DNA from 2 places in the Curtobacterium sp. PvP017 genome. Region 2 is predicted to be linked to the other one. Evidence: riboswitches for the same ligand, from Rfam matches in the RefSeq annotation. Region 2 holds a riboswitch; the other holds the start of a gene.
The links. Region 2 has a riboswitch for thiamine pyrophosphate ahead of ACVKXF_RS11180 (ECF transporter S component). Riboswitches for the same ligand answer to the same signal wherever they lie in the genome.
Positions count from the first base shown of each region.

Region 1: another riboswitch for thiamine pyrophosphate. It lies ahead of thiM (hydroxyethylthiazole kinase); the one in region 2 lies ahead of ACVKXF_RS11180 (ECF transporter S component).

Region 1 is NZ_JBSSCY010000006.1:177,922-181,587, reverse strand. Features, by position in the region: gene thiE (thiamine phosphate synthase) at 1-677, opposite strand, end outside; gene thiM (hydroxyethylthiazole kinase) at 674-1,534, opposite strand; TPP riboswitch at 1,523-1,618, opposite strand; gene ACVKXF_RS13265 (NUDIX domain-containing protein) at 1,700-2,602, shown strand; gene ACVKXF_RS13260 (phosphotransferase enzyme family protein) at 2,733-3,479, shown strand; gene ACVKXF_RS13255 (winged helix DNA-binding domain-containing protein) at 3,476-3,666, shown strand, end outside.
Region 2 is NZ_JBSSCY010000005.1:37,472-41,137, reverse strand. Features, by position in the region: gene ACVKXF_RS11185 (ATP-binding cassette domain-containing protein) at 1-1,107, opposite strand, end outside; gene ACVKXF_RS11180 (ECF transporter S component) at 1,149-1,787, opposite strand; TPP riboswitch at 1,783-1,894, opposite strand; gene ACVKXF_RS11175 (hypothetical protein) at 1,993-2,313, opposite strand; gene glgX (glycogen debranching protein GlgX) at 2,443-3,666, shown strand, end outside.

The DNA of each region.
Region 1 (3,666 bases), on a different contig from region 2:
TCCGCCCCGTGCCCGGTTCCAGAGCCCCACGCGGTCACGTACGCGGCCGCCGCGGATCCCGGGTCGGCCGCGGCGCAGATGCCCGACACGATCGCGACCCCGGCAGCGCCCGCTGCTCGAAGCGGCACGACGTCGTCGAGCGTGACGCCGCCGATCGCCACGCACCGTACCTCGGTCGCGGCGGCCAGCCGGGCGAACCCGTCGTGGCCGAGCGCCGGCGGGTGGTCGGCCTTCGTCGCCGTGGGGTGCACGACCCCGACGCCGAGCAGGTCGACGGTGCCGCGGGGCAGCCGCTCGACGGCAGCCAGGTGCTCGAGCGTGTTCGCCGTCAACCCGACGTGCGCGTCCGGCCCGAGCAGCGCCCGCGCGGCCGTCACGGGCACGTCCGACTGGCCGAGGTGCACCCCGGCGACCCGGTGCCCCGCGTGCCGAGCGGCGAGGGCGACGTCGAGCCGGTCGTCGACCACCACGATCGCGCGGTCCCCGACGGCGTCGGCCACGGCGGCCGTCAGGGCGAGCAGGTCACGGGCCGAGGCGTCCTTGTCCCGCACCTGCACGATCCCGACCCCGGCGTGCACCGCGGCGCGGACCACCCCGAGCACCCCGACACCGTGCCGGTCGGCCAGCGCGCCGTCGGTGACCAGGTAGACGCCGACGTCCCGCCGCGGCCCGCTCATGCCGGCACCACCAGGGACGCGGGCTCGGCCTCGACCGTGATCCGGGCCTCGCGGACGACGTCCTCCGGGGTGAGCGACGCCAACCGGTCGAGGAACAGCGGCTGGAACGTGCCGGGGCCGCCGGCCTCGCGTGCGGCGAGCTCCGCGGCGATGGTGTGCACCGCGGTCGCGGCGACGGCGGCCGCGCCGGCGTCGTCGGGCGCGACCGACGTGAACGCGGCGACGACCGCGCCGAGGGCACACCCGCCCCCGGTGATCCGCGTCAACAGGTCGGTGCCGTTCGCGACCCGCACCACACCGGTGCCCGGCGCGACCAGCAGGTCGACGGGACCCGACACGGCCACCGCGGCCACGAGCCTCCCGGTCGACGCCTGCACGGACGCGAGACGGGCGTCCTCGGTGCCCACCGTGCTGTCGACGCCGCGGCCACCGGCCGAGTCGCCGAGCAGGGCGAGCACCTCGGAGGCGTTGCCCCGCAGCACCGTCGGGTGCAACCCGAGCAGGTCGCGGGCCAGGGCGGTGCGCACCGGCAGCGAGCCGACGGCGACGGGGTCGAGCACCCACGGGGTGCCCGCGTCGCGAGCGGCGTGCGCGGCCTCGAGCGCGGCCACCCGCGGTTCGGCGTGCGGGGTGCCGGTGTTCACCAACAGGGCATCGGCCACCCGGGCGAACGGCCCCGCTTCGGTCGGGACGTCGACCATCGCGGGTGACGCACCGAGCGCGAGCAGCACGTTCGCGGTGACGTTCTGCACCACGGTGTTCGTGATGCACTGCACCAACGGACTCCGGGCACGGACGGCCTCGAGCAGTTCGGCGGTTCGGTGGGCCCAATCAGGGGAGGGCGCAGCGGTTTCCATGGACGATCCCTTCGCGAGTACGAGCTCGAGCAGGTTCGACGGGTGTGATCTCAGCCGCTGGTTGCGGCACCCCGTGTCTCGAGCGACACCGTACACGAGCCGCTGCGTGGTGCCACGGCCGTCGTCTCCGGTCACATGTCCGGCCCCGTGTGACAGGGTTGACGGGTGCCAGACACCACGCCTCCCGGACCGCCCCCGGGCCCCCGCGACCCCGGCGACGCCTGGGCGGTCGGCCCCGACGGCACCAAGGCCTGGGGACTCTTCGGCGCCGCCGGACTGCTCGTCGACGACGGCGCCGGACGCGTGCTCCTGCAGCACCGCGTCGAGTGGAGCCACCACGGCGGCACCTGGGGCATCCCCGGCGGCGCACGACACCAGGGCGAGGACGCCGTCACCGGCGCACTCCGCGAGTCCGCGGAGGAAGCCGGGGTGCCGCACGACGGCGTCGACCTGCGCCACACCGCACTGCTCGACCTGGGGTTCTGGACCTACACGACCGTCGTGGGGCGCGCCTCCCGGCCCTTCGAACCGGTCATCGCGGACCGCGAGAGCATCGCGCTCTCCTGGATCCCCGTCGACGACGTCGACGACCTCCCGCTGCACCCCGGGTTCGGCAGGTCGTGGCCGGCCCTCCGCGCGTCCATCACCACCACGCCGCACATCGTCGTCGACGCCGCGAACGTCGTCGGCAGCGTGCCCGACGGGTGGTGGAAGGACCGCGCGGGCGCCGCTGCGCGCCTGCTGTCGTCGGTGACGGCGCTCGCCGCGTCCGGGGTGCCGGCCGACCTGCTCGCGTTGCCGTTCGCCCGGTGGTGGCCGCGGTGGACGGTGGTGCTCGAGGGTGCAGCCCGTGGTGCTTCGGCGGACGGGACCGACGGGTCCGGACCGGTCGAGGTCGTGCAGGCTCCGGGCTCCGGCGACGACGCGATCGTGTCGGCTGCGCAGTCCGCGGTGGACGCGGGGGACGGCCCCGTCGTGGTCGTCACCGCCGACCGTGAGCTCCGAGCCCGCGTCGAGGCGATCGGCGCCGTCGTGCACGGACCGTCCTGGCTGCGCGACCAGTCCTAGCGGGGCGGAGTGACACGGCGCGCCGTGTCACTCGCCGTGACGTGTTGTTCACACCGCTGTGTCACGAGCGGACCCACTCGTCGGTACGCTGGCCGGACGTCAACGGAGACGCACACACAGGAGGTTCTCCATGGAGCGGATCACCAGGGCCGACGACCGAGTCCACCGCCCGGCCGGGCCGTGGACACCGACCGTCCACCGGCTGCTCGCACACCTGCACGAACAGGGGTTCGTCGCGGCACCGGAGCCGATCGAGCACGGCGACACCCTCGAGACGGTGTCGTTCGTCCCCGGGGTCGCGGGGGAGTACCCGTGGACCGAGGACGTCGCGAGCGAAGCCGCCCTCGTCACGAGCGCCCGGCTGCTCCGGCAGTTCCACGACGCCGCAGCCACCTATCCGTTGGACGCATCGCGGGACTGCTGGTCCCAGGCCGAGCGGACACCCGTCGAGACGATCGTGCACGGCGACTTCGCCCCGTACAACTGCGTCTACGACGGCATCCAGGCCGTGGGGCTCATCGACTTCGACACCGCCCACCCTGGGCCCCGCGTCTGGGACGTCGCGAGTGCCGTGTACCGGTTCGCCCCGTTCACCACGGGGGCCGTCGAGGGCATGACCGCCCCCGCCCTCGAGGACAGGCTCGCCCGTGCCGCGGAGTTCTGCCGTGCCTACGACCTCGACGCCCGCTCCCGCAGCGTCCTCGCCGAGACGATGACCGCGTCCCTCGTCGCGATGGTCACCACCATGGAGACGGAGGCCGCCGCGGGCAACCCGAAGTTCGTCAGTGACCTGGCGCACGGGCACGCCGACCTGTACCGGGCCGACGTCGCCTACCTCGAGCAGCACGCCGACGCCATCGCCGCCGCCGTCGCGTGACCCCGACCCCTGCGCAGCTCCGCACGCTGCGGCTCGCCGCGCAGGGGATCGCGGTCCCCGGGCTCGACCCCACCGCCGCCGTCGAGCGGATGACCGCCGTGCAGGGGCAGGACCTCGGCCAGGCGCTCTGGGCCATCGGGGTCCGCGCACCCGGAGCGACCCGCGACGACGTCCGCGCCGCCTTCGA
Region 2 (3,666 bases):
GAGGCCGGCGGCGAGTTCCGTCGTTGCCGAGAGCTCCCCCGCCGCCGGAGGCAGGAGCCCCGCGAGCGTGAGGCCGAGTGTCGACTTGCCGATGCCGTTCGGTCCCGTGACCGCCACGACCTGACCGGCTCGGAGCTCGAGGTCGATCCCGCTGCCCACCCGCTGCCGCTTGCCGCGGGCGGTCCCGAGGTCCCGGGCCTCGAGCAGCGCCGCGCCCGCCCCCGCCCCGGCGCCCTCCCCCGCGCCGAGCGGGCGAAATGCCGCGGTGCCCTCGGCGGCCGACCGGGGCATTTCGCCCGCTCGCGCAGCGGCACGAAGCCGCCCGCGGGCCGCACCACGTCCGGGCTCGGCGCCGGGCACCCACACCCCGGCCGCGGTGAGCGCGGCGCCGTGCCGTGCGAGGACCTCGGCCGGGGCGCCGTCCGCGACGACTCCGCCGCCGGGTGCGAGCAGCACGAGCCGGTCGACCAGATCGAGCCAGGTGCCGATCCGGTGCTCCACCACGAGCAGGGTCGCCCCGGTCTCGTCGAGCAGCGCCCGGACGGCGTCGTGCACCTGGAGCACGCCGGCCGGGTCGAGGTTCGCGCAGGGTTCGTCGAGCACGAGGGCTCCCGGACGCATCGCGAGTACCCCGGCGAGCGCCAGCCGTTGCCGCTGGCCGCCGGACAGCATCGCGGTGGAACGGTCGAGGGGCAGGTCGAGCCCGACGACCTCGAGGGCCGACCGCACCCGCGCCCAGGTCTCGTCGCGCGGGACGCCGAGGTTCTCACAGCCGAACGCCACGTCGTCACCGATCCGCGACATCACGGTGTGCGCCTCGGGGTCCTGCATGACGAGGCCGACACGCCCGCGGACCGCGCGGGGGTCGGCACCGTCGACCAGGACCGAGCCGTGCGCGGAGGCAGCCGTGTCGTCGGTGGCGTCGGGTTCGTCGGGCAGGACCGCGGCGACCGCTCGGAGCAGCGTCGACTTGCCGGAGCCGGACGGTCCGACGATCGCGACCCGCTCCCCCGGCTCGACGCTCAGGTCGACGCCGCGGACGGCCCACTCGGCGCGTTCGGGGTAGCGCCATCCCCAGTCGCGGAACGCGATGCGTGCGGCGCGCACGCCGACGGCGTCCGGGGACGTCGACGACGGAGCGGACACCGTCACACCAGTTCGCGCGGCCGACGCCGACTGTGTTCGCGACCCGCCGCGAACGAGGACAGCACGCCGGTGCGGGCGAGTGCGCGGACGAGCAACCACGAACCGGCACCCGCGATCACCGCGCCCGAGATGACCGCGCAGACGACGTAGACGATCTTGAACGCGGCGTCGAGGCCGGGGTACCACAGCACGGTGTCGTTGATGCCGAGCGCGAGGCCGGCCGCGGCGCCCGCCAGGACGACGACCGGCAGCCGGTACACGCGGTACAGGAACAGGGCGAGGACGATCTCGGCTCCGAGGCCCTGGACGAGCCCGGCCTCGAGCGTCAGCCAGCCCCACTGGGTGCCGAATAGTGCCTCGACGGACGCGGCGACCATCTCACCGTAGAGTGCGGCGCCGGGCTTGCGGACGACGATGGCGACGAGTGGGCCAGCGAGCAGCCATACGCCGCCGAACAGCGCTTTCGTCCCCGGCAGGACGAGGTCCATGACGGCACTGATGGGTTCGTAGCCGAACTCCCAGAGCCGGAAGACGACGCCGAGTGCCACCGCGAGCACGCTCGCGACGACGATGTCGACGACCCGCCAGCGCAGCGATCGCCGCGGGGCGGTGTGGACGGTAGATGACGTGCCAGAAGACATGGTGCTGGACTCCTCCCTGCGCCGGCATGATCCGGATCAGGTTCGACGGTCGGAGCGCCACTCGCTCCCTCTCAGCCCGGCGGTCCCGGACTCCCGTGTGTGTCCCAGCAGTCTAGACGTGGTCGCGACCACATGACGGGTCGCGACCACGGATCGGACGGGAGGCCCGTGGCGGGTCCGTCACGGGCCTCCCGTCCGATCGTCGCTACTTCTTCAGGACGCGCACCAGTTTCCGGAGCACGGTGCCGGTCACCCAGACGAGCGGGATGCTGACGGCGACGAGCGAGATGAGGTTCGGCTCGAACTCGAGGTCCTTGCCGGGGCGACGGACGTACGCGCCGACCGGGATCGACGCGCCGCCGCCACCACCGCCGCCGTTCTCGTCGTCCCCGCCGCCCCCGAAGCCGAACCAGCCGAGGGACACCGGGATGAGGGTCTGGTCTCCGACCTCGACGGGGTCCCCGTAGTTCGTGGAGACGCCGATCGGGCGTACCTTGTCTGCGATCTGCGTGACGATGTTGGCCATGCGCGCGACGCTACTCGTCCGTTCCTCCACAGGGCGGGCCACGCGCGCAGGGGTGCACAGCTGGGGCTTGTCTGCGGACGCGGACGGGCGTCACCGATATGTTGGCGCGACCATCACCTGGAGGACCGTTTGCACACCTGGCCCGGCAACCCGTACCCGCTCGGGGCGACCTACGACGGAAGCGGCACGAACTTCGCGCTCTTCAGCGAGGTCGCCGAGCGCGTCGAACTCTGTCTGTTCGACACCGACGGCAACGAAGAGTGCATCCCCCTCGTCGAGGTCGACGCCTACGTCTGGCACGCCTACCTGCCGAACATCGGCCCCGGGCAGGAGTACGGCTTCCGTGTCCACGGCCCGTACGACCCCGACAGCGGTGCACGCTGCAACCCGTCGAAGCTCCTGCTCGACCCCTACGCCAAGGCGACGAGCGGCGAGATCGACTGGGACCAGTCACTCTTCGCGTACACGTTCGGCGACCCTGACTCGACGAACGACGACGACTCTGCGGCGCACATGATGAAGGGCGTCGTGATCAACCCGTTCTTCGACTGGCAGGGCGACCGCGCACCGCGCACGCCCTACGGCGAGACCGTGATCTACGAAGCACACGTCAAGGGCCTCACCGAGACCCACCCCGACGTGCCGGAGGAGCAGCGCGGCACCTACGCCGGCGTCTCCCACCCCGCGGTCATCGAGCACCTGCAGCGACTCGGCATCACGACGCTCGAGCTCATGCCCGTGCACCAGTTCGTGAACGACTCCACCCTGCAGGACAAGGGGCTGTCGAACTACTGGGGCTACAACACCATCGGCTTCTTCGCGCCGCACTCCTCGTACTCGTCCTCGGGCGACCAGGGGCAGCAGGTGCAGGAGTTCAAGACCATGGTGCGGGAACTCCACCGCGCCGGCATCGAGGTCGTGCTCGACGTCGTCTACAACCACACCGCCGAGGGCAACCACCTCGGACCGACACTGTCGTTCCGCGGCATCGACAACGCGGCGTACTACCGCCTGGTCGACGACGACAAGAAGTTCTACATGGACTACACGGGCACCGGGAACTCGCTCAACGTCGGGCACCCGCACTCGCTGCAGCTCATCCTCGACTCGCTGCGCTACTGGGTGACCGAGATGCACGTCGACGGCTTCCGCTTCGACCTCGCCTCGGCGCTCGCCCGTGAGTTCTACGAGGTCGACCGGCTGTCCGCGTTCTTCGAGCTCGTGCAGCAGGACCCGATCGTGTCGCAGGTCAAGCTCATCGCCGAGCCCTGGGACGTCGGCCCCGGCGGCTACCAGGTCGGAAACTTCCCTCCCCAGTGGTCGGAGTGGAACGGCAAGTACCGCGACACCGTG